2 regions of the Rummeliibacillus sp. TYF-LIM-RU47 genome follow, and region 2 is predicted to be linked to the other one. Evidence: a T-box and tRNA genes for the amino acid it is inferred to sense, from the RefSeq annotation. Region 2 holds a T-box; the other holds one or more tRNA genes.
The links. The T-box of region 2 lies ahead of thrS (threonine--tRNA ligase). A T-box ahead of a tRNA ligase gene usually reads a tRNA of that ligase, here a tRNA-Thr.

Region 1 (16,877 bases), 1.6 Mb from region 2:
TCGGTGCGGCTAAAGATATGCCTAATAAGAAATAAGGGAAAAAAGAGTGCATTGTGGTTTCCTCCGTTTTGTGGTGTCTTACATCCTATTCAGCGGAGACAACCATTACGACTAATAGAGAAAAAATTTCTAAGGAGGAACCGAGTGATTAAAGTTTTAGTATGGCTCAGGATGGATATGCTTACACATATGAGAAAAGAGGAGTGTTATTAATGAAAGAATTTAAAGTAACTTACTTTTTTGACCAAGAACATTATGTACGACGTTTCATTTTTGTCGAGTCGCAAGCAGAAGCAGAAGCATTAATCCAAAGTGAAAGAGATCAATACATCCACTTTACAGATTCTAGAGGTATTTATCATGAACTCTTTACGGGGCATGTACGGGTTATCCAAATTTCAGAGTATCATAGAATAGATAAAACAAAAAAAGCGAAAGAGATAATCGACGGTAGTCATTTTTATTCATAGTGAGTGGCTCGCTTCTTAAATTAGATGCGAGCTTTTTTTTTGTAATATAAATTTGTTCTCATTATCACATTCTTGTCATATTCACCCCTTATAATGAACATGTTCAATAAATAACTACAAAAAATAAATATAACTAATAAAGATAATAACTGAGTTAATTTCATTTCACTAAAAAAGAGAGTATGGATAGTATTACGGATACGGCATCTTCTAAGGGATGCGATCGAGCTGGAAGCCTAGCGAACATGAAGCAATAGAGAGAGAAAGCTAATGTCGCTGAAAGTGCTGTCTGGAGAACAGATGACTGTTCGTCTATATGCTATTAAAAAGACTTTATGAGATTGATTCAACTAAGGGAGAATATTAAATGAGAAAACCATTATTAACAGCAATCGCACTAAGTTCGGCACTACTATTTACAACAGTGGGAGAAGAAACAACCGCATCAGCAGCTACAGTTACATACAAAGTAAAATCAGGCGACACCCTTTCTAAAATAGGAAGCAAATATCATATTTCATACAAAACAATCATGAAATTAAATCATATGAAGTCTACAAAAATATATGTAGGCCAAAAATTAAAAGTAAAGAAAACAAAAGCTAAAAAGAAAGCTACGAAAAAGGTTAGCAAAAGTGTTGCAGGCGTTTCAACCTCGTCTAACGGTTCCAAAGCTCTAGCAATTGCTCTTAAGCAACAGGGGATAAAATACGTTTTTGGCGGCTCGTCAAAAAACGGTTTTGATTGCAGCGGACTTATTTACTATGCATATAAAAAAGCAGGATACTCTGTATCACGCACAAATGCCCAAGGTTTTTATGCACGTTCATCTGCAACCAAATCACCTCGTATTGGCGATTTAGTTTTCTTTAAAAATACATATAAATCAGGAATTTCACATATCGGTATTTATATGGGCAACAGCAAGTTTGTTAGTGCAAGTGGTACAAAGGTTCAAGTTAGCTCTGTGAATGAATCTTACTGGAAAAAACACTTTGCTGGTTACAGACATTTATAATTTGATATAAACGAAAACCATTTAGTTGAAAAACTAAATGGTTTTTTTGACATAATTAAGGGTAGGTTCTGTAATTTTTTTCATTTTACATTGAAAAGTTGAATCTCTCACTGTTATAATAATGATGAAAAAAGGCCTAATTATCTTTTAAGATAACAGGAATTTTTACTTAATCGCTGAGGAAGTGAGAAATTTGACGATGGATGAACTAAAATGGGAAGACCTTCAAAAGAAAAACTTTTACCTATTTTTAATGGTCTTTATTTGCTCTGGGTTAGGCACAATTGCGCAGCTTATATTGTCATCAACAAATTTGGTAAGGATTAGTCTGGGAATATCTTTTATACTTTTTATAATCGCTTATGTTGCACAGAAAAAAATTAATGCCTTAAAAATTGCTTTCCCATACTTTGTTATTGCCATGATATTTCTAATTAGTATGACTTTGATTTTTGGCCAAGGTGAATCAACACTCGGTACTATTGCTTTAAGCTTTTTCTTAATTATAGTGGCAAGTATTCATTCTAATCGAAAGATTTACTTTACCGGAGTAATCCTCGGCCTTATTACAATTTATATGAACTATGCCAATTTTAAAAATGAAGATATACATAGTCAATTGGCCAATGTCGTATTAGTTTATTTATTAATGATTATTGGATTATATCTACAAATTTTGCAAAATGGTAGAGTGCTCGACCAAGCGTTGGGCTACTTACGCACAGTACATGAGCAGGCAGAAAAGGAAAAAGATACTTCGAATAAGCTGAATACAACAGTCGGTACAATAACTTCTAATTTAAACGACATTAAAAATACTTTCGAAAACACCACTACTTCATATCAAGAGATGCTAGGGGCAGTGAGTGAGGTAAGTGCTGGAGCAGAACAGCAGAATTATCGGATCAATGATATCGCACAAGATATCCAATATATGCACAAAACGGTCCTCGATATTGGACGCTCGTTAGAAGGCGCTAAAAATGAAACAGAGGAAGCTGGGCAACAAGCAACACAGGGTGCGAAAAATATGAAAGAAATGAAGGATGAAATCGATAATTTCTCTGGATTTTTCCAACAGCTTTCACAATCCGTTGAAACGCTGACTTCTAAAATTCAAGAAACCAATACATTCACAGTTGCGATTAAAGGGATTACAGAACAAACTAATCTGTTGGCCCTCAATGCTTCTATTGAGGCTGCACGTGCCGGTGAATATGGGAAGGGCTTCGCTGTTGTAGCAGAAGAAATTCGTAAACTGGCTTCCACTACTGCAGATACATTGGTGAAAATTGATGAAAATCTAAGCAATGTCAACACATACAATGAAAGCACCTTAAGCCAATTACAAGTAGGGGCAAAACGTGTCGAGCAACAAGTAGAAACTGTAGAAAAGTCAGTAAATGCGTTTAATCATTTATATACTGCTATGCAAAACCTGAATCAGCAAATGATAGTAGTAGCAAGTGAAATTAAAAGTGTTGAAGACAAGACAGGCACTATTGAAGCGAATACAAATGAATTTGCGACAATTATTGAGGGAAGCACTGCTTCATTAGAAGAGCTCAATGCTACACTAAGTATGCTAGCGGATGACCAGAAAAAAACTGCCAGTAATCTCGTGGAAACATACGAGGCGGCTACACAACTATAGATGAAAAACCAGCGATTGCTGGTTTTTTTGTTGGTCAAAGAAATGTTCCTTTCCGATACTCTTTACTCATTGTTAATCTATTGGTATAAAGGCCCAATTGCCTTAGTCATTTGACCATATGATACAAAGAATAATGAAAAGGGAGTGTTTAAAGAATGGTTCAACCTTTTGATGGGCAAGGCGTTAATTACATGAGAGAAAATATGGAGTATAACCCATGGATGTCACAAATGAGTCAACAGCACGGCGGGTGGCATTCTGGCGATCAATGGGGACAGGGTCATGATTGGAATCAAAACTATGGACATATGCAGCATCAACAACATGGCAACTGGAATATGGGACACCATGGAGGTCATGGAGGTCATGGAGGGCATGGAAGTCATGGAAGTCATGGAAGTCATGGATATCCAATGCATCATGGCTACCATCAATCCTATCCTTGGCAATCAAGTCAACAACACTGGCGTCCAACACAACAACATTGGCAAACATACCCGATGCACCATGATGGCCATCATCAACAATGGCAACAATGGAACCCAGGCCATCCATGGATGTAATTTAATATAAAAGTAGAAGGGCTGGCACAGAATTTTTCTGGCCAGTCCTTTTTGGTATGTGAATAAAAACCTTTCTATTTGCCTTAGACTTATTCAACATTGGCAATATAGGAGGAGTTTTAGTGGAGCAATCTATAACACAGCCAGCTAGTAAAAGGCAATTTATGAATGTTTATATATTATTTATATTATGCTTGTTAGATACAATTTTAACAGACATAGGCTTACGCACTCATATTATTGGAGAAGCCAATCCTTTAATGAATTGGATATATAGCTCGAGTAAAATAGCCTTTTATTTAATGAAATTAGCTTTGCCTGTAGCTCTCATTGTTATTCTAAGTAAGATGAGGGCTACTTTATTGGTAAATCTATTTTTAAGAGCAGCGCTTGTTATCTATAGTATTGTTTTTCTTATGCATATTAGTTGGATTGTGAGTGTATTGGCGCTTTCTATTTAAATAATTTTAACCTTTAGTATGGTTAAAATTAACGTAATTTAGGCCGTTTAAGTTAAGAAAGTAATGAAAAAAGTTAATCAGCTTTTAACAGTGTAAAATAACAAAACCGCTAATTAACAGGTTTTTGAGAGAAAAAAGGGATTTTATAGTGAATTTAATAGGAAAATATGTTTATTTGACACTGGGTTTTAATAGTAATAATATAATATAAAATTATCCTGATTTATGTCGAATTTACAAATTATGTTTGATTTGATGGCGGGGAATTTTGTTTTATCGCTTTTATTTTATTAATGAGGAGGGAAATGAATTGATTAAACATGTTTACGCTTTATCTATTGAAACGCTTGCACTTATCCCATTTTACGAAAATGCGACAGGGAAGGTAAAAACTAAAATTATGGAGTTGGGGGGAGTTACACTAAGCGGTTTAAATCCAATCGAAATTATGGATGCCAATTTAAAATTTTCAGGCTCTAGCTTAACAGGCGCAGGACAAGGGACAAAGCATATTCTTGGTAAAGTTAAAATGCATCCGGTCACTATTAATGAAAGAGTCTGGTTTCCCGTTTTTTCGCCAAAGAAAGATGGCTGCATATGGTTAGCACTTAACCATATAAAAAGGTACAGTGCATACGGTAGCTTAGGCACTATTATTACTTTTACTAGTGGAACCGAATTAATAATGGATATTACAGTAAGTACATTTGAACGGAGAATGAATCGTGCATGCGCATTAAAAGCGCAAATAGAATACTATACGTTTTATATGCGAATTCCTCCAAAAGAAAAGAGAAACTATGCAAAATACGAGATTATTAAAGAAGAGAATAGCATCAACTATCAAATTAATAGAAAAACAAATCAAAAGGTTAAAGGTGACGATGAAGGCGAAGGCAACTTAGTACCTTAGTATTACTAGCAGAATAGAGAGGGAGACAAGCACAAAAGCCAGAATGGTAAAGTATGTAGGCGCCTCTTTACCTACAATAGAGACATATAAAAAGATGCCCAATCTCTTAAAAGAGTGGGCATCTCTATCCTTAATTACTACCTTTAAATGTACCTGTCGCAAATCCAACGAGTTCATCTTCTTCGTCATAGAGACGGCCTTCTACAATGGTTGTTGAACGAGTTTGCGATATGATACGCGCTAGCCCTTTCACACGACCGTGAGTAACCGGCTTTAAAAAACGCGTTTCTAGTTGAATAGTAATTACATCTTTAAAACCAAGCGTATGTGTTGCAATGCCCATAACCGTATCAAGCGCTGACATGAAGACACCGCCGTGCATTGTACCCACCACATTGTTTAAGTCTTTTTTATAGTCAAAGGCAATTTCGGCAATTCCATCTTCAGCATGTATATATTCAAGTCCAAGTGTTTGCCAAAAAGGACTTTCTTCAAAACGTTGTTGAACAGATTTCATTGTTGTCAAAATAAATTCCTCCCCAAATTTTAACAGGCACATCTAACTATAAGTTCTACGTAATTATATCATATTTAGGCAAAATTCTTCAAAATTTTTAATAAAAAAGCGCTTTCATTCATTGGAAATAATGATATAGTATTATCTGAATAGTCTTACATACTATTATTATATTATTTTTAATTTTGAGTATTGTATTGTTATATAGCAGACTATACAATGAAGAAGAAACAAACTTACATATAAAATGGGAGAGTGTAGAGAGTGTTTAAAACAAAAATCGTCGCAACATTAGGGGCTGCTGCATTATTAATGACGCCTATGTCAGCTTTTGCCAAAACAACGCCAGCAAAACCAAAAGCACCAACAACTGTGCCAGTACAGTTTCTATCTATCAATGATATGCATGGTAATATCGGAGAGAGTTATAAAGCTACAGATGGTACACCAATCGGGGGAGCACCAGCTCTTGCTTATCACTTTGAGCAAGAAAAGGCAGCATTTGCTAAGAAGTACAAACTGAAAACAGCCGCAGCGAATACTTACAGAATTAGTGCAGGCGACTTAGTAGGCGGAAGTCCATCTTATTCAAGCTTACTTCAAGACGAGCCAACAATGAATGCAGCCAATGCAATTAAATTTACTGTTGGAGCACTAGGTAACCATGAATTTGATGAGGGAATCGATGAATTCAAACGAATTTTAAACGGCCTTGCACCGACCGAAGCAACACAAAACTATGAATTAGTAAAAGACTATAAATTGACTAAAAGCAATATGGAAATCCTAACTTCCAACATTGTGGATAAAAAATCTAAAAAAATCCTTAGTGGCTTCAAACCTTATACAGTGAAAAAATATGGTGGAGTTAAAGTTGGATTTATCGGTGTCGTTACACCAGACATTAAAACAGTAGTACTATCTAAACACGTTGAGAATATCGAAGTGGTAAATCCAGCAAAAGCAATCGCGAAATATTCAAAAGTTTTACGTAAACAAGGTGTAAATGCAATCGTTGTAGTTGCACACTCTGGTGCCTATAACACAGATGCAGACACATCAATTGAAACACAAGGAAAAGAGAAAATTTTAGGCCAAACAGTGGATATGCTGAAAGAGCTTGAAAAAATCGATTCGAAACACTCTGTAGACGTAGTAATCGGCGGCCATGATCATAACTTTGCAAATGGCGTTTACAAAAATACACGCATTATTGAGGCAAAATCGTTTGGTAAAGCTTACTCAGTTGTAACAGGTAAAATTAGCAAAAAGACAAAAGACTTTATTAAAACACCATCTGGTATTGTAAAATATAACTACTTGCCAACTGAAGAACAAATCAACAGCAACAAAGTATCTAAGAAAGTAAATGGCATTGTGAATGAAGCAAAATCTTTAGTAAAAGAGAAAATTGATGCGCCAATCGCAACAGCATCATTTGAATCCATTACAAGAGACCGTGTCGCTCATCCACTAGGCGGTTCTCCAGTAGGCAACTTAGTAACAGATGGACAATTAAGCCAAGCCAAAGCTCTAGGCTACAATGCTGACTTTGCTATGACAAACTCTGGTGGTATCCGTGCTGACCTTACTACAGTTAAAGACGGAGACAAAAATGTTATTACATGGGGTAAAGCGCAAGCAGTTCAACCATTCGGCAACTACTTGAAAGTTGTAGACATGACTGGTGCCAATATTAAAGAAGCAATCAACCAACAATTCACAGGTGGTTATGGCTTAGAAGTATCTGGCTTGCACTATACTTACAACTCAAAAGGTGTTGTAGATGTATTTGTAGGGGATACAAGTGAAAAAATCGATCCTGCAAAAACATATTCTGTTGTAATTAACGACTTTATTGCAACAGGTGGCGATAACTTCAAAGCATTCACAACAGCAACAAACGATAAAACAATCGAAGTAGACACTGATGCATTCATCAACTACTTAAAAGGTAAACAAACAATTGAAGAGCCAACAGAAGTTCGCAATGTAAAAGTGGACTAACATATTAATAAAAATCCTCTTGCCATAAAAGCAGGAGGATTTTTTTTGCCTTAGCGTTTCATTTCATATAATGTAAGGAAAATGATAAGATAAGAGTAAGTAATATTAATTACACACTAATGGAGGGTATTTAATTGAAATTTAAAAAACTTGCGGCAGCTTTATTTGCAGCTACTCTTGCTTTCTCAACTGTAGGGCCTGTTGTTTCAGACCATTTCAGCATCACAGCTGATGCAAGAGGTTACAAATCAGGCAAAAGAGGTTTTAATTCAAACGGTAATTCCAACAATTCTATTTTCAATAACAACAAATCCAATACAAATCGAAATACACAAGATAACAAAAACTCAAGCTTTAATAACAAAACTAACAAATCAAAAACTGCTAATTCAACTCCACGAAAAGGCGGGTTTATGCGTGGTATGATGCTCGGAGGACTGGCAGGACTTTTATTTGGCGGAATGCTTAGCAATATGGGTGCAATGGGCAACTTATTTGGTTTATTAATCAATGTTATTGCCATCTTGGTACTTATTATGTTAATCATGAAAGTCTTCCAAATGTTCCGCGGCAACAAAAAACGTGATGAGGACCGAAATGTATGGAAACAATAGTCTTATCAGAAGACCAATTAATTAACGCATTATGCGTATACCATGCACGCCAAATCAATGTAATGCCCGAAAATGTAGAGATCGAGCTTTGCTTTGATGACGATGAAGGTTACTCTGCTGATGCATATTATAATAATCGACAAGATACGTATCGTGTAGCCAATATGTTGTCCGCTATCCGCGCCTACTTACAGGAAGAAACGAACGTAGATCCTTATGCAGCAAGCATCCGATTAGAAATTGATGATGAAGAGGGCATGATTGCCGTTATAGAATAAGAAATAAAGCCATCCAATTATGGATGGCTTTTATTGTGGATAAAAATAAATTTATATTCATGTCTTATATATCTGAAATACAAAGTAATACTATATAGTTTGAAATTAACTAAGCATTTTATTGCTATATGTAGAAACTCTGTAGTGGTGGAATAAAGAAATAGTATATACAAAAAGTACTATACACTAGCGGGGAACAGGAGTATAAAAATAAGATGTTGTTTCACTTACTTTTTTACAAATATATTCAGTAAAAAGCGAATGTTAGTCAAAATTTGTCGAATAAAGTGGTATTAAACCAAAAAAAGACGAACTTTGTAGTTCAAAAGTTTATTTTCAAAATAAAAAAGAACTAGGAAATTGTTAAGGAAAATATAATAATAAAGCTTATAGATAAACCAATGAAAATTAAAAATATGTTTTTATGTAAAAAATTTTATAGTATTTTATCTAATATTAAACATTAGTGGAATTTATAATAAAAAAATACATAATACTAAGTAGAATAATAGTAATAAAAATTGGAAAATGATATAAATTTATTGGATATAATTATATATTATTCATATTTTATTCGTATTTTAATAAAAAAATATAAAAAACTATTATGCAAATTTAAATAATGTGATAATATAGTCGTTAAGGATTACGAATTGAAGGATTTTGGAAAAAAACTTATAAAAATTACGTAGTATCGTAATCCGTAAAATAGTTCATCTATAAAGGAGAATGGGAATTTTGAAAAATTATAAACTTATTAAAACTGCTGCTGCTGTTGCTCTAGGCGCTTCTGTCATAACAGCCGCCTTAGTGCCAGGTTCAACAAGCGCATTTGCAGCTTCTAAATACAAAGTATCAAAAGGTAAATTAGTAAACGCTAAAACTGGTAAGGTTGTAAAAGGTTATGTTGTTTATAATTCAAAACTTTACTACAATGGCAAATTGAAAACTGGCTACAAAACAGTTGGTTCAGGCAAAACAATCAAACTTTATTTCAATGGATCACTTAAAAAAGGTTACAAAACAGCAAAAGAAAATAAATTGTTGTTCTACAATGGATCACTTAAAAAAGGCTACAAAACAGCTGGTAACGGTGAACGCCTTTACAAAGATGGCTATCTTGACAAGGGCTACGAAGTATATGGGGATGTTGATAAAGATCCATCTCTATACTATAACGGCTACCTTAAATCAGGTTACAAAACAGCTAACAACGCAACTTTAATGTTCTACAATGGTAAATTATCAGAAGGCTACAAGACTGATAAAAATGGTACAGTTCTATATAATGAAGGTCGCTTAAACAAAGGATTTGTAAAAGTAGAAGATAAATTTTACAATGACGCAGAGCTAGCTAATGGAACTTTTGAGTATGAAGGTAAAAAAATTGAAATAAAAGATGGTATGGTAGTTTCTTTAAATGTTGAATCTGTAAAAGCTATTGATACTACATCAGCAAAAGTTTCATTTAGCAAAGCAATTGACTCACTTGACAAATCTGCATTCGAAGTAGTAAACAAAGCGACTGGTGAAAAACACGTAGTAAAAGCAGTTACATTGTCTGAAGATAAAAAATCAGCTACTTTAGAATTCTATAATGCATTTGCAGCTAATACTACCTATACTGTAAACACTAAAATAGGTGAAGATAATGTTACAAATGATTTAGTAATAGGTTCATTAAAGCCATCATCAGTGGAAGTAGCAAATCAAACTGTACAAGCTGATACTAATACAGTACTAGATTACAAAGTTAAAGACGAAAGCGGAGTAGATATTACTGCTTCATACCAACCTGGAACAACTGGTGTATCATTTGAATCAGCGTCTACTGCGATTAATAAAACAACAGGTGTAATTAACCTTGCTAAAGGTTCATCTATCAAAGCGAAAGTTGTAATTAAAGATGCTGATAAAGTTTTAGCTGAAAGCTCTGAAGTAACTATTTCTGCACAGGAAGCAGTAGCTTCAACAATTTCTGCTTGGACTGTAACAACTAGTGTTACTCCTGATTTCTCTAAACCAGCTTCAACAATTTATGGTTCAGGATATTCTTTAAAAGCTCAAGCAAAAGATCAATTAGGTAATGTAATTGCTGGTAATTTCACATATGAATCACAAAATAATGGTGTGGCAGTAGTTGATAAAACAACTGGTACCATTACACCTATGGGAACAGGCGTGGTTCCTGTGAAAATCTCATTAGTGAATGATGGCAAAGTAGTAGATACTAAAACAGTTGAAATTAAAGTAAACGCTGCAAAAGCAGTAGACTCGATTAAAGCTGAAAAGTCTTCTTTATTATTATCTAATACATCTGCAGATTCACAAGATTTAGCTGTTTCAGTTAAAGATCAATACGGTAATGCTTTTAGTACTGAGTTGAACAAGGAAGTTTTAGATAAAGACGGTAAAGCACTTGCTAAAGATGTAAATGTACCAACTGTAAAAGTGGAATCTGTAGCTGAAAAAACAGGTGAGTACACAGTAAATATTGCAACAGATAGTACGACAACTGCTGGCACATATACTGTAAAATTAGTAGCTGGTGAAAAATCAGCTACATTCACAGTAACTGTAAAACCTTCTGGGGAAGCAACTTCTTACGTTGCTAAAGAAATTCCAACGACAGTTGATTTAAAAGAAGCTTCTTTAAGCTTTTCTCCTAAGTTATATACTTCAGATGCTGAGGGTTTAACAGTTAAAGATGTAACTTCTGATGCAACAGTATCTGTTTCAGATAACGAAGGTGTAACTGTAAGTGGGGGTACAGTAACTGTTAATAAAGAAAAAGTTAAAGCTGGGGATACATTCACAGTTGTTGTAAAAGTTGGTCTTAATACTGTAGCTTCTAAAGTTGTAACTATAGTTGATACAACTTCAAAATATACTGCTGATTTTAAAGGGTACACTTTAACAGGAGAAATTAAGGGCAATCTAACTAATTTACTATCTAATAATGTAAGAGTTTTGATAGACGGTAAAGAAACAGATGTTTCAAAAACATTGAATGTTAAATCTACAAAATTTGTTGCAACTGATTCTACAGTAGTAAAGAATGATGGAGAACTTGCTGAAGGTACTGCGACCGTATATGTACAAGAAATTACTCTTTCAAATGATAAAGTTGTTACTTTCAATACACCTGTAAAATTCACTGTAAATGTTACTAAATAATTATCTCAAATGCATGGAACTAGTTTATAGGTAAACAGTTTAAGAAAAAGACCTTGATCTCATAGTAGATAAGGTCTTTTTATCTTTCGAGAAGTTCTAAGAGTTAATTGGTGTTTATCTTTTTGTGTGAATATATATTTTGAGGAAATACAAAGTAAACTACAAAAAATAAAACCCCTTCAACGTGAAGGGGTGGCATGTATTTAAGTTGTCGATTTTCTAATATGCCGACTAAGAGAATCGAACTCTTATCAGTGGATTACGAGACCACCGTTTTGCCATTAAACTAAGTCGGCAACAGTTATTTACACCAATAGTATAGCACTTTTATTTTCTTAATTCAGATTTCATGATTTAGGTGATATTCAAAAATGCCCTAGCATTATCTTGACTTATTCTTCTCCAATGCAACTGGGAAGAAATGAATTATTTTTCTTCCTCTTGTCCCTCGCGTTTCCACTTTCCACTTTTAAAGGTTTTCTTAAAATCATCATCATTATTGATGGTCGATTTGGCCAAAAGTATGAGTGTTAGGAGCATTGTGCCTGTTCCAACGATAAGATAGAACATAGTGAATACTTTTCCTATCGCTGTTTCAGGGGAAAGGTTGGTATCGATGCCGGTTGGAATAATGCTCACAACGCAGAAATAGATGGCGTCTAGAACGGCCCAGCCTTCTTTTTGTGTATAAAATAACACGCCTGACAGAATGATGAAAAATAGGGTAGTAATAAGCGATAAAAATAAAGGATGTTTTGATGATTTATACAAAGCTTCTAGCAGTCGTTTTAGTGTTAGGATAAATGAAATCAAAGTGAAAGAATTCCTCCTCGTTATTATTCATTGAATACAGTATCATGCAAGGGAAAATATTTCTAGGTTGAGGGGTGGGGTAGTCGGATAAGCAGGATTAGAAATTGAAAAAACTGCTCACAAAGCATATAGCATTTGCTAGCAGTCAGCATGTTGTATAACTACTTTATAACGCGTGAAACCGTCATTCCGTCGCCGATCGGTATTAATACAGATTGCAACTGAGAGTGTTCTGCGACTGTTTTATTGAACTCTTTCATGAACTCACTATAACGTTTAGGCTGTGAATTTGAATCTGCAACACTCCCGCCAGCTAAGACATTGTCTGTGACAATAATAGCACCATCTTTGGCAAGCTCGATACAAGCGTTTAAATAGTTGATGTAATTTAGTTTGTCTGCATCTATAAAGAAAAAATCATATTGTTTATTATTTTCTTTTAGAATTTGGAGGCTTTCTAGTGCTGGACCAGTCAAGTAGGTAACTTGATTACCAAAGCCTGCTTTGGTTAAATTTTGATGAGCGAGGGTAGCATAGTTTTCCTCTAATTCGAGTGATGTTAAATAACCTTCGCTGCCAAATCCTCTTGCCAAACATATGCCGCTATAGCCGCCAAGTGCTCCAATTTCTAGTACTTCTATAGCTTGTGATAAAGACACCAGCATTGTAAGAAGCTTACCAGAGCCGGGTGATACGGAGATAGAACGCATTCCGTTTTCTTCAATTGATGTCAGCACGTCCTCTAAATCTGTATCTGTTGGAGCGAAGAGGCTATCGATGTATTCATTGATTAATTTCATCTGCTGGATCTCCTATCATTTCTGAAGATTCTTTAGAAGAATCTTCAGTGGTTACAATTTCATCACTTTCTTCTAAATCAAATAGCTGTATAAATTCGTTGATAACCATGTCGAGTGCCTTTAACTCGCCGATTAAGATTGACTTAATAGTTTCAAATTCGGGTTCGTCTAGTTGCTGTTTGATAGTCATACGTTTTAGCTGAAGTATCTCTAAAAATGCTATTGCTCTTCCGCGCCTAAATGTTTTAGGACCCTTTGTATGATGGCCGCCGCCATGATGACGATGTCGGCCGCCTCTTTCCTCATTTGGTCTCATATCGCACCTCTTTCTGTATACAATTGTATACAATTGAATATAAAATTATTGTATACAATTGTATACAATAAATCAATATAAATTATAAGAGCGAATTCTTATTAATAAGATGCTATTGGATTTTTGAATGGAAATTGGGAATATAAAAAAGCCGATTCAATTTAATAGAATCGGCAAATTGTTATTTTGATTGCAACACCTTAAGCAGAAAAAGAGGTATCTTCATCATACGTTTTATACGGGTGGGTTGTGTGATTAGGCGATAAAACCATTCAAGATTAAGCTTGATAAAGAGTTGTGGCGCACGGCGAACATTGCCTGATAACACGTCCAAACTGCCGCCTACGCCCATCATGACACAGTGCTCGAATTGATGGCGGTGGCTAGCTATCCATTCTTCTTGTTTGGGAGCTCCCGTAGCAATAAAGATAAAATCAGGCTTTAAGGACGCTGCCTGAGTAGCTACTGCGTCTCTGTCACCATAGCCATCAGCAGTCCCCACAATATTAATATGGGGGTAGAGGGCGATTGCCTTTTTAGCCGCTGCTTCTGCTATACCAGGCTTGCCACCATAAAAGAAGAATCGATTTTTATTAACATCAGCATTTTTCATAAATGCATGTACTAATTCATAGCCTGGTATCCGTTCCCGCAAAGGCGTACCTAATATTTTAGAACCGATGACAACGCCTATACCGTCTGCGACTACATAGGTGGATCGCTGTACGTATTGTTCATATTGTGCATTTTCTTTTGTTAGCATAACAATTTCTGGATTCGCTGTTACGATTGAAATGGGTTCCTTATTGCTGGTTGCCAAGGTCAAGACATGGCTAACAAACTCTTTTTTGGTAGTATCTACAAAAGGAATGCCCAATATATTTATCTTTTTCATTCAACTTACCTTCCATAACACGTTTTCCCTCATTATATACCACGGAAAGGAATCTTTAAATAAACCGAGTAGACATTATAAAGGAGACCTATGGAAAAGAAAGTAAGGTGTGCATATAGTGCTGAAAATAGGGTAAAACAAATAAGTAGAAATACCTTCGAAAAAAATCTATTTTCTCATTCTATTCTTTGGAATTTATGCTATGATAATCTTTGTGAAATTGAATCTAGAAAGCCGAATTGATAAAATTTTGAAACTTTCATATAGGCTCATTCGTCTATAGTATTGACAATTAAATAATGATAGGAAGTGGATGTGTGATGACTAAAAATCGACGGTATCAGCCAAAGAAAGCATCCATCAAAAGAATAGCTGTATCCATTGTATTAATAGCAGCCATTATCTTGGGTGCGTTTATGCTCCTAACCAAAAATGAAAAGTCAGCAAATGAAAATGAACATATTAAAGTAGAAAAAATCAATAAGCCTAAAAAGGAAGAGACAAAAAAGAAAGAAGAACCGAAAAAGGATCAAGAGGATAAGGTGACAGCTAGCCGTCAAGAGGGAAGTGTGACCAATGATATTCCAGCAACTGGCCAACCAACGACGACCAAAGAAGAAACAAATGTTGTTATGCCTAAAAATGATACCTCTGCAATTATTGCAAACGCTAAAACGCAAGTCTATACGATCGTGACAGATTTGCAGCAAGGTTCTGGATTCCTATTTAACAAAAAAGGAGACATTATCACGAACGCCCATGTGGCGAAAGATGCTTCTTATGTTTTAGTTTCAAATGAGCATGGCCAAGAGTTTCAAGGTCAGGTAATTGGAATTTCTAAAAAGACAGACGTTGCTCTTATACGTGTACCAGAACTGGAAGGGAAAGACCCGCTCGTTTTAGATACAGCACCAGCAAGACTTAACACGCCTGTTATTGCAATTGGTAGCCCGAATAATAAGGGCGGCACTTCAACTGAAGGAAAAATCACAAACATCGGCGCAGAGTTTACGGATGAATACACATATAGCGGACTATACGAAATGACGGCTCGTTTGCATCCTGGTTCTAGCGGTGGCCCACTGATTAATGCAGAAACAGGTAATGTAATTGGTATTAATTCGATTATTTTAACAGATCAACCTGAAATAGGTTACGCTATACCAATTAAACAAATAATGAATTTGATTACAGGATGGTCAAACAAAGATGTAGAAATCGATATTGATAACGATCAAGATTTTGATAATGATCACAGAGATGAAGCATATCTAGGGAAAGACTTGATAAAAGATTATATCGATAGCTTCTATGATCTTGTACCACTTGCTATTAAAGACCCTGTTAAAAGACCTTCATATGAGTCCTATATTCTACCAGGAAGCACAGCGCAAAATGCAGCATCTAAGATGTTAGAAACATACACAGCTGAAGGCAGAAAGTATAAAGATTTAAAACATTCAATCGGCAATATTCAAATCACAGACGATTATGCGACTGCCGAAGTTGACTCTACATTCACTTATGTAGATAAAAATAAGCAAGAGCATCAATTGAAAGAAAAAATAATCTATAAAATTGTTATCGACGACTATGCAGATTATCAATTTAAAGAAATTACAATCAGCAATACTCAAGACGATGGAGCCTCTGCAGAGGAGTTGGAGACACCAGAGCAAGATACTGATGTTGAAGAAACACCAGCCGTACAAACGAAAAGCGTTAAGGAAAACAAATCTGTTGTAGAACCAAAGTCAACTGATCCTGCAAGTGAAGAAGAAACTTATCAAACTGCATCCTAATAAAAAAGCTCAGCTACGTTAGCTGAGCTTTTTTAACGTACGATATATTGTTCTAACGGGCACTACTTATAACGTTCAGTTAGCGAATGCTACCGTAGCTATGAATGTAATTTTTCCAATAAGTGCTCATTGTTTGGTATTGTACATGGCTGCCTGCTGCATGTACAATCATGCCATTGCCTGCATAAATTGCCACATGTGTAATAGCACCGCCACCTACATTAAAGAATACTAAATCTCCTGGTTGTGGATTGCTTGTATATGGTAGGGCAGTACGTTGCTGACGACTAGTACGTGGTAAAGTAATACCATGTTTGCCTAACACGTAGCGTGTAAAACCACTGCAGTCAAAGCCAGATGGAGTGGTTCCACCATAAACATAAGGAACACCCAAGTAGTTTTTAGCTGTATTTACAATATCACTTTGATTTGTACTAGAAGAAGTTGTTTTAACGCCAGCGCCAGCTTTTAAGTAAGCTGCAGACATCCAGCCTGTTTTGCCTTGTGCACTAACTTTAAACCATGTTCTACCTGAAACAACTTTTTTGTAGCTTGCATTTACAGTTTTATTTTTTTTGA
Region 2 (16,877 bases):
TTTTACCGCTGCTTTAACTTCTTCTAGTTTTTCAGGTTTTAATAGAGCAATCATTTTCGGAATGAATTCTTGAATATCTTCTTGTGAAAATGTTCCCTCATCTTGTTTTTTGAAATTTTCTAAAAGAATTTCTCTTGCTTCCTCTTCTTTTCCCTCTTGAACTCGTTGTAAAATAAAGCGCAAAAACATTTCTTGACCTTGTTTATCCATCTTAACTCTCCTTAATAAAGTTAATTTTCAGACCTTTAATGATCTTCTTCCATTATATCATCAAACCAAACAGGGGAATACTTGTTTGTTTAACAGTTAGTAGCTTTACTATTCAATCTAAAAAATCAAGGGCCGAAGCATCAGCCCTTAATTGAGTAGCATTTAATTATGCCTTAACAGTAACGTTCAATTGTTGTGCAGGTCCGAAGAATTCAAAGTGAATTTGTGATTCCTTGAAGCCTAATGCATACAACTGGTTGATAATAGCTTCCATAAATACAGCTGGACCACACACATATACATCATTTTCAAGACTCACATTTTCTTGTAAGAATTCTTTTGTGATATAGCCTACTTCATCTGTATTTAATGCGATATAACTTGCATTTGACATTTTCGCAATATTTTCTTGGATCTCGTTATCAAATACATGCAAGTTAGAAGTACGAGCGCTATGAATCAATGTTGTTGTTCTGTTTGCATCAAGTGCTGCTAATGTGTCGAACATTGCCATTAGAGGTGTAATGCCCACGCCGCCTGCGATAAATGTTACTGGCGCTTTAGAAGCTAAATCTAATTGGAAGTCGCCAGCTGGTGCGCTTACTTGGATGCGGTCTCCTACTTTAGCTTGGTTGTGCAAGTATAGAGACACTTTACCTTCTGGGTCATTAATGTCTTCCCGTTTTACTGAGATACGGAATGCTTCGTTATTTGAAGCTCTAGATAAGCTATATTGACGATTGTGAGTAAATTCATCACCAGGGATTGTTACTTGGACTGTGATATATTGACCTGGTTGATATTCTGGCAATACTTTACCATCTACTGGTTTTAGGTAGAATGATGTAATTTCTTCATTCTCTACTACTTTATTAGCGATTTCGAATTCTTTAAAGAATCTCCAACCACCTTGTTGTTTTTCAGCTTCTTGGTACATTTCTTCTTCTACAGAGATGAATGCATCTGCGATGACGCCGTATGCTTCTGCCCATGCATTAATGATATCATCTGTTGCTGCATCACCTAACACTTCTTTAATTGCACCTAGTAAATGTTCGCCAACAATTGGATAATGTTCTGGTTTAATACCTAAACTTCTGTGTTTATGTGCAATTTGTTTAACAACCGGCATAATAGCACCAAGATTTTCAATGTGTACAGCAGCTGCATACACTGTGTTTGCTAGTGCTGCTTGTTGACGTCCTTTTGCTTGGTTTGCATGGTTGAAAATATTTAATAATTCAGGATGTGCTGCGAACATATTTTTATAGAAGGTTTTTGTAATATTATTTCCGTGTACTTCTAATACTGGTGCAGTTGATTTTACAATATCCATAGTTTGTTGTGATAACATATCAAACACTCCTTTTCTTTTAACAACTCAAAGATACACCTATCTAATTCTTAAAGCAATATTATAAATACATCTTTAACAAAAAAGACATATTTCAAATATATCTTTTAAAAAAGATGAATTCAGTCTAACATGGTATAATGGATATATAGAAATGGTGGTGATCCTCATGCGATTAACTTTGTATACTGATTACTCTTTACGTGTCCTCCTCTACCTCGGTGCGATGGATGCAGAAAAATTAGCCACAATCAAAGAAATATCAGAAGCCTATGGCATATCAAAAAATCACTTAATGAAAGTGACACATGAGCTGGGCAAACTTGGATATATAGAAACAATAAGAGGCCGCGGCGGCGGTATTCGTCTTGCATTAAAACCAGAAGAAATTGTACTAGGCAAAGTGATTCGGGAAACAGAAGAAGATCTCTATTTAGTCGATTGCTTCAACCCGGAATCCGTTGGGTGTATCATTTCACCTGTATGCAGCTTAAAGGGCGCACTAAATAAAGCCCTCCATGCATATATGTCGGTCTTGGATGAATATACATTAGCCGATTTTCTTCATTCAAAAGAGGAAATCGCTGCTATATTGTTTAATGATTAGCTCAATATATAATAAAAAAACCTTTCGTTTGGACAAGAACGAAGGTTTTTTATTATCAAAAAAAGGCACAAAAAAACCTATGAAGTTAATCATAGGCTTTTTTTATAATTATTTCGCAACAGCTTTTTTAGCAGCGTCTGCTAATTGAGCGAATGCAGCTGCATCGTTTACAGCAAGATCAGCTAACATTTTACGGTTAACTTCGATTTCAGCTACTTTTAAACCGTGCATTAAACGGCTGTAAGAAAGACCGTTGATGCGAGCAGCAGCATTGATACGTGTGATCCATAGTTTACGGAAATCACGTTTCTTTTGACGACGGTCACGATAAGCATATTGACCAGATTTCATTACTGCTTGGTTAGCAACTTTATATAATGTATGTTTAGAGCCAAAGTAACCTTTAGCTAATTTTAAAACTTTTTTACGACGAGCGCGTGTTACAGTACCGCCTTTTACGCGTGGCATACAAATTACCTCCTGCTATTCATTACTGAATATATTATATTATTATTTAATGTTTGTAAGTAAAGATTTAATGCGTTTGTAGTCACCAGGTGAAACGATGTTAGCTTTACGTAGGTGACGTTTAGCTTTTGTAGATTTGTTTGCGAATAAGTGGCTGCCGTAAGCACGGTCATATTTTAATTTACCAGTACCCGTTTTTTTGAAACGTTTAGCTGCGCCACGGTGAGTTTTCATTTTTGGCATTTCGAATTCCTCCTAAACTGTTCGACTAAAACTTATTTTTTCTCGTTCTTAGGTTGAAGCACTAAGAACATACTTCTGCCTTCCATTTTCGGTTTTTGTTCAACCGTTGCAACGTCGGCACAAGCTTCTGCAAAGCGATCTAATACTTTTTGGCCAATTTCTTTGTGCGTAATCGCACGGCCTTTAAAGCGGATAGAAGCTTTTACTTTGTCCCCTTTTTCAAGGAACTTAATTCCGTTACGCAATTTTGTTTGGAAATCGTGTTCATCGATTGTAGGACTTAATCTTACTTCTTTCATCACGATGACTTTTTGGTTTTTGCGTACTTCGCGATCTTTCTTTTGTTGCTCGAATTTGAATTTACCATAATCCATGATACGAGCTACTGGTGGCTTGGCTTGAGGAGCCACAAGGACAAGATCCAAATTTGCACGTTCTGCAATTGTCAAGGCTTCATTGCGTGTTTTTACTCCAAGCTGATCACCATTATGGTCGATTACACGAAGTTCACGTGCGCGAATGCCTTCGTTTACATACATGTCTTTGCTAATAACAATCCACCTCCAAGTAGTGTCGCGAATACATGGTTTGGGCTAGTTGCCCGATGATCGGTACGGTACTTTCGATGTCCACAAAAAAAGGCGGACATTAGTCGAAATGTCCGCCCGCGAGATATATGTACACGCGAAAATGCGTGATCCGTTCTATCATAGTACCTGTCAACATCAAAAATCGAACAGGTGAGAAGCGGGCAGCCTCTACTTCAACCACAAACTTGTATTCATAACCTTAACTATAATAACATGCTCGCAAAACACTGTCAATTAATAATACAAATCTTCTTTTTCTCGACACAAACTCTTGCTTTCTTTCTCCGCAATGTTTCAATTTCAGTCTAAAAGGCTATAGAACAACATATGCTAGGTTTTCAGAAATTTTATTAATTACTTTAGTGGGGGAGAGAAAAATGTTGAAACAAAAAATATTATTTATTTCAGAACATGGTGATCCGCTTGTTCCACTTGGTAGTAAACAAGCAGGCGGGCAAAACAACTATGTTAAACAACTGGCGCTGGCTTTAGAAGAAAAAGATTATGAAGTAGATGTGATTACACATTGGTCAAATGCACAGTCGCCTCAAATAGAACATTTCGGAAAGAATAATCGCGTTATTCGCATTGCTGCAGGTCATATAGGAGCCATTGAAAAAGAAAAAATCTTTGACTTACTGCCTGCTTTTTATAAAGAGATGCTACAGCTGATTCATATAGAGGAATACTCACTCGTACACACGCATTACTGGATGTCAGGTATTTTAGGCAGCATGCTCAAGAATGAATTTAGCATTCCATGGGTGCACACTAATCATTCACTCGGCATAGCTAAGAAAAATGGTATTGGCGAAGCAAGTCAAATTCGTCTTCAAATGGAGAACAAGGTGCTTACAGAAGCTGATGAAATTATTGCTACCACTCAAAATGAAAAAGAGTTGATTGAGAGCACAGTTCCATCCCCTGCTCCTATCAAAGTGGTTTCCATTGGCGTATCTGCAAGGTATATTGAGACCCCGCTTAATCTACATCAGGATCCATACTACTTATATGTCGGCCGTTTGGAAAAACCAAAGGGCATTTATGTCTTACTTGAAGCCTTCAAATTATTATTACAGAACCATCAAGTGCCTGATGACATTAAATTATTTGTTATAGGTGGCAGTAAAAATGCCATCGATCACATGACAAACGATCCTAAAAACAAAGATTTACGCGAGGCAATTAAAGGATTTGAAGATCGTATCCTATTCTTAGGGCCAAAAACAGAAAAAGAACTTGCCGATTATTATCGCAATGCCATTGCAACTATTGTTCCATCATTCTACGAATCATTCGGCATGGTGGCAGCTGAAGCACAAGCATGCGGTTGCCCAGTTATTGCTTCTAAAGTTGGCGGATTGCAAGATGTCGTTCTCCCTAGACGGACTGGTCTTCATGTAGCGAGAGGCGATGCTGAAAAATTCGCTGAGGCAATGAATATCCTCTTAAACAATGAAGCATTAAATAAAGTGCTTGGGTATAATGCTAAAACAAATGCTGAAAAGCAATTTGACTGGTGCGAAATTGCTGGCCAAATCAGCACTATCTATAAGGAGTTACAACATGAATGCATTCAAAAATAACATTATTGCAACTGATTTAGATAATACATTAGTTGGTGACGAAGAAGCTCTTCGTACACTGCTTCATACAATAGAAGGATCATTCTCTACTATTTTTATTACAGGTAGGCACAAACAATCTACACTACAATTGTTAGAAGCACATGAGATTCCCCTGCCGGATATTTTGGTTTGCGATGCCGGGGCTACCATCTACACAGGGCCTGATTTCCAACAAGATATTGGCTGGAAACAGAAAACACAGGCACACTGGGAACCGGAACATATCAAATTCATCATGACCTTCCTTCCTTCAATTGCAAAACATCCTGTACCTAATGAAAATCGCCTATCCTACACCATTCAAGATGAAAATATAGTAGAAGCAGCTAAACTTCAACTAAAAAATGCAGAGATCCCTTGCCATTGCATATATAGTTCAGGGAAAGACTTTGATATATTGCCAGAAGGGGCTAATAAAGGCTCTGCTCTGCAATATGTAATAGAACAATATGCATCCGAAACAGCAAGAGTACTTGCAGCAGGTGATTCAGGAAATGACGAAGATATGCTAACTCAAGGATTTCCAGCTGTCGTCGTTGCTAACCATCAGCCTGAACTCGAAAAACTACGCGGTTATCCAAACATTCACTTTGCAGAACATGAATTTGCTGCAGGTATATTAGAAGGTTGGGAACATTTCTATTCACTTGTGAAGAAATAAGAAAGCGGCTTTCGTTCGAATACACGAAAGCCGTTTTATATTGTCTTCAAATGATACAGAGTTAATTTAGAATTAGTTTATCTAGGTACTGGTTCATCACATTTTTTTATAATTCGTTTAAATTTCTTATCATAGGATACACGATTAATAAAATTATAGTACCATTTTTGATAAACTCCATTTTCTCCATAATCATGGATAATTTTAAGGAAATATATAAAGGTTGGATGGTATTCTAAAACTTCATTTTCTACCATTGATAATCCTTTATGAAAGTATTTAACTGCCTCTTTATACTTCTTAATTTTTGTTAACTCCATTCCTATATTAATCATAACGCTTGATCTCTCTCTTTTATCAGTCAATGTATCCAAACCGTTTTTCAGAGTTAAAATGGCTTTACTATGACATTTTATTTCTGAAAAGAAAGTTGCAAGATAAACAGTTTTTTTATACCCCATACTTACCCTCTTTTATATTTGTAACTAGAATAAATGAATTTCATTTATTTCCTTATTGGATTTTAGTTCATTCAATACAGCATCATCCCCATGAATAACAATATGGAAAGGGCTAGGTAAAGTAGGAAACGAATCATAATTCCTTCCTTCTCTCCATTCTTTAACCGATGAACCTAATAAATTCATAAAAATTCTTTTTTGTATTTTATCATTTTCACTTAATAATAAGTGGAAATCTTGGAAAAACAACACGTATTGTTTGCTATTTAGCCATTCTAAATCATTAAGACATTCATCAAGAGAATCCCAATAATTGTTGAAGTAAGAGGGGAATTCAAGTTTTTTCGCAAATTCTTTATAAAAGCGCCTCAAACTTTTACATTTCTCTCCCTCTACTAAAGCAGTAAAATTCCCACTGTTTTTGTAAGATTCTATTGTATGTTCATATAAATTTTTAAATAATTTCTTTTCATATGTCATATGAAAAAGTACTTCCATATTTTCAAAATCAATTGTATTCATGTTTTTCTCCTAACAAGTTGTATCGGCTCTGATATTATTTGTTTACAATAATACGTGCATTTTTTAAATCGATTTAAAAATACCTATATTATAATATAGGTGCATTAAATAATAATATTTTATGGATGATAATTAATTGTTAAACTTAAAACCGAGAGGATAACGACAAAGAGAAATAAAAAGATGCTGATACTAATACCATAAATACCATACACTCTACTTTGCTTTTTAAAAATTGCCATTATACCTAAACAAATTGCTATTAACGGTAGAGGGAACGCAATATTTAACATACTACTCGTCAACAAACTGGCATTAAGAAATACTAATCCTATAAAACCAAGAATGATTGAAGCTATGCCGGATAGATAAAAATAATCTCTTCTCTTAATAATTTCTATCATTAATTCTCACTCCATTCCCATGTTCCAACATCTTCAATTTTAATTCCTTTAATCTTATTATTACTCTTATTTTTTAAGATTTCCTCCACAGGTCCAACTACATTAAGTCCAAATACTTTCACTCCGTTTTTTTTAATATATGAAAGTCTTTCTCCTGCTGCTATAGATTGTTGCCCTGTAATGTTATCTACCATTTCCTGATGGTTTTTCAAGAAAGTCAACTGTTCTTTAAATAACTCTTCAGCTGAATTTGTCTCTCTAAATGTTGAATTTTCAGGAGCCCTATTTTCCGTGGGAAAACCAATTAATGTTGCCTGTGCCCCCTCTGAATCTAACATTTTAGACTCTATACCCGTATCAACCGCATTCCATAAGACATTTATTGTTTTGTTAGCGAATAAACGGTGAATTCTTTTAGGGCTATATGATTGATCTAATAAGAAAAACGCTTCAACAATTGTGCCCTTAGGTAATCGTTCCAAGGAATCCCATTGCTTATCAGAGTCTTTTTCTACCTCGTTTAATACTAATTCATATGGAAAGCTAATTCCTTTTGATCGCGGTATATTCATTCTATTATATTGTATGAAGGCTTTACCAAACCCCATACTTGAGGAATATTCTCCTACCTCATATATTTTAGAACCATAACGCTTTAATAAAGGGGCTTTAATATTCAATCCTAATAAAGGGGTAAAAGCATTTTTCACTTTATTATCATCTATTCTTAATGACGGATCGGTTAGAGTATATACAGTTTCAATAGCTAAGATATGGTCATTTGCCTTATTGTTAACACTATAAAATATTACCGTAGATAAATAACTGATAGGCAAAAATAATAAGAGAATAGAAAAAATAACTATTATTGTATTCCACCTTGCTTTACTTTTAGCTTTTAATAAAATTTGCTTTTCAAATTCTTCATTATAATTGGGTTCCATACTCCTTCACCTCTTCAACTGATTTTTAATACTGGTTCTAGCTCGAAAAACTAAAGTTTTAAATTTCGACATCTTCATGCCCAAATATTTGCACCTTCTTCATAAGTAAAATTTTTAAAAACTTTCAAGGTTAAGGCTTTCTTTTGGTCTTTAGGTAACTTTTCAATAATTGCAATAATTTCACTGAATGTTTCTTTAAAAAGATAATCATTTTCGATGTCTATATTATCTTTAAGATTTAAAAAGAAATTATCCTCTGAAATTACAATTCGCTTTTGCTTTCTAAAATAATCCATACATGTATTCTTTACGATAGTAAAAAGCCATGGTTTGATTGACTCTCCAGTATAAGAATCAATCGCAATATATGCCTTATAGAAAGTTTCTTGAAGTATGTCTTCCGATTGGTGAACATCAAGTGTAAAGCTATATATAAATCTAAATAAATCGTTAGTGTACTTACTAAATAATTCATCAATTATCTCCATTTCTCCCTCCCCTTCACTTAAACAACGCACAAATACTGATATCGTTTCACTTTTCTGTAATTTAACCCCGAAAATATATTGGCTATTATATAATCCAATGAAAGTATGTTCTTCTATAAGCCTGACAAACGTTTAGCAGGTAGATAGTTATTGTGATAAATGCTCACTAAAAAAGACCTTATTTCCTCATAAAGCAGAAAGAATAAGGTCGACATTTTTTACTGTCCTAACAATGAATAAGAAGTATAATTTGTTAAAAATTAAATATGTGCCCCAGTGTGCGTTTCTTTAATATAAACATTATTTTGCTTGCGATAATCTTTATTATATAGTAAAAAGACCTTATCCCCCTATGAGTTTAAGGTCTCCAGTATTAATTACTTCCTAACATGAGTGTGAATTATTTAATACAACATGATTAGTATTTTATAAGTGTTGCCACGAGTTCAAACCCTGCACCAATTGTCCAGAAAATCACATAATCATTTCGCTTTATTTGGCCAGACTTTACTCCTTCGTGTAAAGCTATAAAGGGACTGCTTGTACCTGTATAGCCAAACTCATCCCCTACGTATACCACTTGTTCATCAGTTAAGCTAAAATGCTCTTTAATTTTCTTAATGTTACTTAATGCAAATTGTGAAAAACAGTATTTTACTTCACTAGGATTTACATTGTTTCTTTTAAATAGAGTCTCGAGCATGCCATAGGTTGCATCCAGAACTATGCCACCATCAAATGGAATGGTTCTAGCATACTTTAAGTCACCTGTTTCTCGGATCCCCTTTGTTAATCCTTCTGCTGGATACATCATTTTCTCAGCAAAAACTGTATTTACATGATATGTAGAATCAATAAAACCAACATCTTCTGTTGTTCTTTCTATAATCATAGCCGCAGCACCATCGGCGAAGCATGTATAACATAGTGGATCTTCAGGGTCACTAATTAAGGACCAATAATCCGCTCCGACAATTAATGCATACTGTAACGAAGTATTAGACTTCATATAATGACTGACTTGTTCTAGTGCTACCGTCATACCTGCACAATTCGCATTCAAATCGTATACAATTGTTTCTGCTTTCGGTTTAATAGCATCAAATAATCGAATAGCATTTGAAGGTAAAGTAGTTTCTGGCGTTTGTGAGGTAAAAATAATCATATCCAAATCTTTTGCAGTAAGTTTTGATTTTTCTAAAACAGCATTCACCGCTTTAATTCCCATTGTTAAGGGCGTTTCATTTGGATCATCGTTTATATATCGACGTTCTCTCCCCATTGCTTTTAAAAGACCCCGAACATCTTTTCCTTGTTTATCAAAATGCTCAGTATAATAATCATTACCTACACTGTTTTGAGGATGAAAAATAGCCACATCTTTAATTTTAATATTATTCATGCTGCAAAATTCTCCTTTGATGTTCAAAAAGGCTATAGTAAATTACTATAACCTTTTCGGTTTTTATTTATTTGTTGATAACATCAGCATTTGTTAATCCAGCTTTTCGGGCAATACGTGATAATTGCATTTTTAATATTGTGTTATTTTGCACTACAAAGATAACTTTTTTGAATCCTGCTTGAAGATATAGGCCCATAGCAGCTTCTAATGCTTCAGCCATTTCTTGATTCAACACTTTCATACCTGTGCAATCTACATCCAACTCAAAATTACTTGCATCAACTGAAGCTGCTGTTTGTTGAAATTCCGTAGCAAAACGTTGTGCTTCTGGGATTGACATTTGTTCTCCCACAGTTACTTCTACCTTTTTAGCTGAAATATTTTTTGTGATTTTATAAGTGGATACTGACATAGTCTTACTTTTCCCCTTTTAATATAAATATTTAAGAAAATATGGTGTTTTTACCTTTTCCCTAGAACATTTTAACAAACTAATAATAAAGTTGCAAAATCATTTTTGATAAAAGAGGATACAAAGGCACATTATTCACATATTTTTCACATAAAATTGTCTCTGTATTTTTTAAAATTAAGTATACTTTATACCTACAAAGACATCTAACATAATAATTTTCTACTACCATTTAACCGGAGCGTTGACTTAGATGTAGGTGAATTAAGAGCTTTAGCTCACTTTTGCATACTATATATCTTACTTAGACTCTTTTCTTTTGTTTATTATTATAGCTCTCAATAGTTATGTTGCTCCTAAATAAGTAATTCTTTAACTTTAGGACTTCAAAGAATTTAATACTTAATTAAAATTACTTCTTCTACATCAAACTGAAAAATAACAATTTCATTATTTGATAACTGAGTTACTTTTACTCTCTCCTGACTATCTATTGGTAACTCAAAATTTAAACCGTCTAATGATTTAATTATGAAAAAACAAAATCCATTCACATATTCATATTCTCTAAGAATGCTTAGGATTTTATTAACGTTATTTTTTCTTGTAATACTTATCAAAGAAAATGAGTTGTTCTTTTTAAAAATGAGATAATCTAGGTCTAATTTTGCTAACATGAAATTAGAAACTAAAATTACAAAACTATATTGTTTCTCCCAATAATTTTTAAAAACACTTTTTGGATTTGCTTCTAACATATGATTTAGTTCTCTTGGTTCTTCATTTGTTAGGAGAGAAAGTACAAATTCATTTTCATATCGGTCCTCTAACAATTCAAAATCTCTTCTCTGATAGATCATTCCTTATTTCTCCTTTTTTCTACAAGTTTAATAACCTCTATAGATATTTGTGAATTCAATCAGCATTATACTTAATATTAAAAGTCAAATTATTAATAAACAATGGAGTGTCCTATATTGATTATGGAATTTCTGCATTTGAAGTTGTTGAAAAAACTAGGAAAACAAATAGATTATATGATATATGTTTCAAAATCTTTAAAGAACTAAGAAGAATAGACTTAATGAATTAGAGAAGTTACTTGATCATCCAAATGATTATGTAAAGTTCAAGCCAGCTACCCATTTTCTATCAGTAAATAAAGAAAAAGCAAAAGAGATATTAAAACCTTTAGCGAGGAAACCTGAGCTATGTGGTCTTAGTACGGAAATGTTACTTAACGAATGGGATAAAGGAAATTTTAAAAAATTATCTTAAATAAAAAATTCAAAGGATTTTGTTAGTAGTCCTTTGAATTTTACATTTTTTATATATTATTTAATAAGATGATCAATTTTTAAAATCTCATTTGTAATAAAGTTACTAATAATTACAAAGATAGGTAATACGAAAATTTTTGTTGTTTTCATTAATCTATATGCCATTTCCATCGAGTAAAAAATACATACAATCGATAAGATCATCGTGCTAATACTGATACCCTTTTGCAAATCCCAAATAGCTTGCAAGTAAAAAGCAGAAAAAATAAAGATAAAAATAAAGATAAAAAGTTTAAAGTAATTCAATATATTAGTCCCCTTTTAACCATTGTTGTCCCCTAAACTCCTAAATCTATTTGTCTCATAATGAATAATTTAAAATTTATAAATAAATCTTAGAGTTTAATAATAAAACAAAAGAATAATTCCAAATAGAAAACAAGCGATCACAAATGTAACATAAAAACCAGGCATCCCTAAAGTAACCTCAAGTATTATCGAAAGAATGGTTTTAGGTAAACTCGATTTACTCTCTTTATAATCTTTTATTAACAAATTGATTAGCCAAATTAAACTTACTACTACTATTAATTCTAATAAAATACCAATTAATATGTGCACTTTAATATTTCTCCTTTTGCTATCAACTATAAATATTCTTCCCCATACTTTATAGATGACATAAGAAGAGTAGCAAGATACCTTCTTGAGATTGAATTCTAAAAGTAAAATTTTAATAAAATAGCATAAAAAAATAGTAACTTACTTTTCGACAAAAATAAACTACTTAAGAACAATTATCTAAATTTATTTAAAATCAAAAAGCGGCTTTTCGTCTAATAAACGAAAAGCCGCTTTTGATACATCTAGCCTAAATGTTGTACGTCTTCTAAAATTTTATTTAGGAATTCATCAAATGGAACAGTTTCAGAATCCTTAGAGCCATACTTGCGGACATTGACGCTGCCATCAGCCATTTCTTTGTCTCCTAGTACAAGCATGTACGGAATCTTTTTCATTTGTGATTCACGGATTTTGTAGCCCAGTTTTTCGTCTCGGTAATCCATTTCTACACGTAAGCCTTTTGCTTGAAGTTTTTCTTGTACGCTCTTCGCATAATCGAAGTGCACATCGTTGGAAACAGGTATTACTTGAACTTGCACTGGTGCTAACCATGTTGGGAATGCACCTTTATATTCTTCGATCAAGAATGCAACAAAGCGTTCCATTGTTGATACGACACCGCGGTGAATAACAACAGGACGATGTTGTTTGCCGTCTTCTCCTACATAGTTCAGGTCAAAGCGTTCTGGCAATAAGAAGTCAAGCTGTACAGTGGACAATGTTTCTTGTTTGCCGATAGCAGTTTTTACTTGAACATCTAGTTTAGGGCCATAGAATGCCGCTTCCCCTTCAGCTTCATAGTAATCTAATCCTAATTCATCCATTGCTTCTTTCAACATGCTTTGCGCTTTATTCCACATTTCATCATCATCAAAGTACTTTTCAGTATCTTGTGGGTCTCTATAAGACAGACGGAATTCGTAGTCATCCAAGTTGAAATCTTTATATACAGCTAAGATAAGTTCCACTACTTTTTTGAATTCTTCTTTGATTTGATCTGGACGAACGAATAAGTGTGCATCGTTTAGAGTCATGCCGCGGACACGTTGAAGGCCAGATACAGCGCCACTCATTTCGTAACGATGCATAGTGCCAAGCTCTGCAATACGTAGCGGAAGGTCTCGGTATGAATGCATAGATGATTTGTACACCATCATATGGTGCGGACAGTTCATTGGACGCAGCACTAGTGTTTCGTTATCCATCTCCATTGGCGGGAACATATCTTCTTGGTAATGATCCCAGTGGCCTGAAGTTACATACAAGTCTTTTGAGCCAAGAACTGGTGTGTAAACATGTTTGTAGTCAAGAGAGACTTCTTTATCAACGATATAGCGTTCGATTGTACGACGGATTGTCGCACCATTTGGCAGCCATAATGGAAGGCCCATGCCGACTAATTTGTTATTAGTGAATAATTCAAGTTCTTTCCCAATTCTACGGTGGTCACGTTCCTTTGCTTCTTCTAGCATTTGTAGGTGTGCTTTTAAATCTTCCTTATTAAAGAAAGCAGTACCGTAAATACGTTGAAGCATTTTGTTGTCGGAGTTTCCTCTCCAATAAGCACCAGCGATAGAAAGCAGCTTGAATTCTTTAATTTTTCCTGTTGAAGGTACATGGACACCACGGCAAAGGTCGAAGAATTCGCCTTGTTCGTAGATTGATACTTGTTCATCTTCAGGAATAGCTTCAAGAAGTTCCACTTTGTATTCATCATCTGCAAAGCGTTTTTGCGCTTCTGCACGTGATACATCGTGACGAACGATTTCAAGGTTTTCAGCGATGATTTTTTTCATTTCTTTTTCAATGCGCGGGAAATCCTCTGAAGTGATTGGTTCAGGTGAATCGATATCATAGTAGAAGCCACCTTCAATGACTGGTCCTACGCCAAGTTTCACGCCATCGAATAAACGTTTTACAGCTTGTGCAAGTAAATGTGCAGTTGAATGACGCATAACTTCTAATGATTCTTCATCATTCGGTGTTAAGATAGCAATAGTACCATCACTTTCAAGAGGTGTTTTTGTGTCTACTAAAGCACCATTGAATTTGCCGGCGATTGCTTTTTTGCGTAGTCCTGGACTGATAGATAAAGCGACTTCATCTGTAGTAATGCCTTTTTCAAACTCTTTTACTGAGCCATCTGGGAATGTTAATTTAATCATTTTTCATCTCTCCTTTTTATTTTTTCAAGAGCTCTAGGCCACAAGCTTAGGAGATTTTTTGTCCATTTGTTTTTAAATACACAAAAAAACCTCATCCGCAAAGGGACGAGGTTTGTGCTCGTGGTTCCACCCTTCTTCCTTCTAAACAAGAAAATCCTTGTATAGACGAAGCTCAAGATCGGTTAACGGACCGCTTCCGGCGACAATTACTGTTCTCTTTCACTGACGCTGCTCCAAGGGGGTAAATTGAATGCCGTTACTAAGAAGCTCTCACCAGTTGCTTCTCTCTCTTTAAGCCGTACAGACAATTGTTGTCCTTTTCTAAGCATTTAATATTTAGATTATGTTTGAAATTATAAACTGAATCTTTTTGAAAATCAAGTAAAATCATTTAATCTTGATAAAGCCTTCTGTTTTCACCAATCATCTCGAAGTCTGTAGTAAGTGCCTTGACGCGTTCCATGATACGAGCTGCTTTCATGACATCTACTTCCCCTTTTTGTGTTGTCGCGAAATGTTTCTCCAATTGATCATAGTCATAATTGGAGGTAATGAATACTGGCAAACCTTCATTCATCCGATATTGAAGAATAGTACCAATAATTTCATCTCTCGTCCAAGCAGACAAGTTCTCTGCCCCTATATCATCCAGCATTAAGACGGGTGCTTTTTTGACGAAATCCACTTTTTCTGACAGCGTTTGATCGCCAATAGCACTCTTTAATTCACTTAGAAAATCTGGGACATATACCATAACTGTTTTAATTTCCATGGTTGCCAATTCATTGGCAATGGCGCCAAGTACATATGATTTACCGACACCAAAGTTGCCATAAATATAATAGCCAGTCTTCGGTAATTCACCTGTTTTGCGTACTTTTTGAATAAACAGTTCTGCTACATCACTGATTGTTGCCTTAGAAGGATTACTTTTATCCAAGTCATCAATACGAGCTTTCAATACATCCTTAGGCATATGCATACTAGAAATCATCGAAGCTGCCCTGCGACGGTTATCTTCCATCCTCTTAGTTTGGCACGGAATGTATTCAAGATCGATTTGACCTCTGATTACAGTGAGTTTCGGAATAAAGCCATTAATAGCATTTTTACAGAGAGCGACAGATTCGCAAGCACTGCAGTCATGATGCTGGTTGACATATTCATATAGCTTGCCTAAACCTCTTTCCACCATTTCCCTATTGGCAACTTGATCGTTTTCAGCGAGAAACTTTTGGACATTTTGATTCTCTAAGATCTCTTTTTGCATTTCGTTATAGCGTGATTGAAATTGTGAATCCATGATTTTTTTCAGTTCTCTGTTAATCGGCTGCATGTTATGAATCCACCTCTCCTTCTTTCAATCCTAATTTTTTCATTACTTCTTGCCGTTTCTTATCATAATCGGTATGAGTCGTTTCTTTGTTTTCCTCTTTTTTCTGCTGTTGCTTCATTTTATTTTCATAGTACCAATCAGGTACATTTTGCTTTTGGTTGTATGGTTGATTTTTCGGGGTATATTGCTTTCGATTCTTTTGGAGCTGATAATCCTCCGCAAATTTGAACGCCCCTTCAGCACTTTGAACATTATTCTTTCGCCAATTTGTTGCGATAGACTGAAGAAAAGAACTGTTTAGATTAGCGTTGCTTACATAGTAAGCATAATGAATTAATGTATTCATAACTGATTTATTAATGTCGTCATATTTCGCTGTAAAATCTTCAACCACCTTAACATCTTTCTCAAAAGGCGTTTTCCCTTTTACAAGCATGCTTAGCAATTCCTTCGGTGAGGCTTGCTCCAGTATTGTAATAGCCTCTTTTTTTAAAGCAGCAGGATTTTGAAAATCCTTGTCTACAAAATGAGCTAAATGATAGAATGCACCTGCGCTTGCTTTGAGAACTTTATATTCTTTTGTATAATCTTTCTTTTCGCTAGGAAGCTGTTGTTTTGGGTCATTGCTTTTTTGTTCTTCAAATTCCCTCGCTAACTTCATTGCTTCCCGCGCCGTTTTTACACCTGTATGTCGCCAATGAGAGGCAATAGTCTCAATGTATTTGCGGTTAAGCTTTCCATGGTTACGCAGAAAAACATAGTGAATGAGAACATTGACAACAGGTGTTGACATCTCATATTGCATTACCAAGTCTTCCACTAATTGAATATCATTTGGGAACGGTTCTCTACCGCCCGCTACATCTTTTAGGACATCGATGGGTGAAGAAGATTCAAACCATCGGATTAATTCCATTTCCATCGGATTTAAGTCTTCTTCTATAATTGGCGTATGCTCAAATACTTCTTGTTTTTTTGCAATCGGCTGCATGGACGGTGGCTCTTTTGAAACGGTGAGTTTATAGTAATCTGCTGCTTCTTTCTTCAATCGTAGATCACTTAAATTCATCCCGTC

Region 1: it encodes a tRNA-Thr, which carries the amino acid that the T-box ahead of thrS (threonine--tRNA ligase) is inferred to sense. The anticodon was not compared.

What each region holds. Positions count from the first base shown of each region.
Region 1 is NZ_VVIR01000001.1:447,551-464,427, forward strand. It holds gene F0527_RS02110 (LysE family transporter) at 1-52, opposite strand, end outside; gene F0527_RS02115 (hypothetical protein) at 213-470, shown strand; gene F0527_RS02120 (C40 family peptidase) at 838-1,488, shown strand; gene F0527_RS02125 (methyl-accepting chemotaxis protein) at 1,688-3,142, shown strand; gene F0527_RS02130 (hypothetical protein) at 3,298-3,705, shown strand; gene F0527_RS02135 (DUF5658 family protein) at 3,828-4,166, shown strand; gene F0527_RS02140 (competence protein ComK) at 4,477-5,079, shown strand; gene F0527_RS02145 (PaaI family thioesterase) at 5,210-5,596, opposite strand; gene F0527_RS02150 (bifunctional metallophosphatase/5'-nucleotidase) at 5,861-7,603, shown strand; gene F0527_RS02155 (hypothetical protein) at 7,738-8,217, shown strand; gene F0527_RS02160 (DUF2653 family protein) at 8,205-8,495, shown strand; gene F0527_RS02165 (hypothetical protein) at 9,234-11,672, shown strand; tRNA gene F0527_RS02170 (tRNA-Thr) at 11,898-11,968, opposite strand; gene F0527_RS02175 (potassium channel family protein) at 12,099-12,485, opposite strand; gene F0527_RS02180 (O-methyltransferase) at 12,647-13,285, opposite strand; gene F0527_RS02185 (hypothetical protein) at 13,269-13,601, opposite strand; gene F0527_RS02190 (WecB/TagA/CpsF family glycosyltransferase) at 13,783-14,496, opposite strand; gene F0527_RS02195 (S1C family serine protease) at 14,817-16,298, shown strand; gene F0527_RS02200 (C40 family peptidase) at 16,378-16,877, opposite strand, start outside.
Region 2 is NZ_VVIR01000001.1:2,091,009-2,107,885, forward strand. It holds gene F0527_RS10525 (hypothetical protein) at 1-210, opposite strand, end outside; gene hmpA (NO-inducible flavohemoprotein) at 377-1,564, opposite strand; gene F0527_RS10535 (RrF2 family transcriptional regulator) at 1,734-2,171, shown strand; gene rplT (50S ribosomal protein L20) at 2,280-2,639, opposite strand; gene rpmI (50S ribosomal protein L35) at 2,682-2,882, opposite strand; gene infC (translation initiation factor IF-3) at 2,915-3,421, opposite strand; gene F0527_RS10555 (glycosyltransferase) at 3,850-5,058, shown strand; gene F0527_RS10560 (HAD-IIB family hydrolase) at 5,039-5,761, shown strand; gene F0527_RS10565 (hypothetical protein) at 5,839-6,222, opposite strand; gene F0527_RS10570 (barstar family protein) at 6,247-6,744, opposite strand; gene F0527_RS10575 (hypothetical protein) at 6,864-7,148, opposite strand; gene F0527_RS10580 (anti-sigma factor) at 7,148-8,092, opposite strand; gene F0527_RS10585 (RNA polymerase sigma factor) at 8,167-8,580, opposite strand; gene F0527_RS10590 (3-oxoacyl-[acyl-carrier-protein] synthase III C-terminal domain-containing protein) at 8,999-9,982, opposite strand; gene F0527_RS10595 (hypothetical protein) at 10,050-10,397, opposite strand; gene F0527_RS10600 (hypothetical protein) at 10,793-11,257, opposite strand; gene F0527_RS10605 (hypothetical protein) at 11,732-11,983, opposite strand; gene thrS (threonine--tRNA ligase) at 12,544-14,466, opposite strand; T-box leader at 14,565-14,799, opposite strand; gene dnaI (primosomal protein DnaI) at 14,858-15,802, opposite strand; gene F0527_RS10620 (DnaD domain protein) at 15,804-16,877, opposite strand, start outside.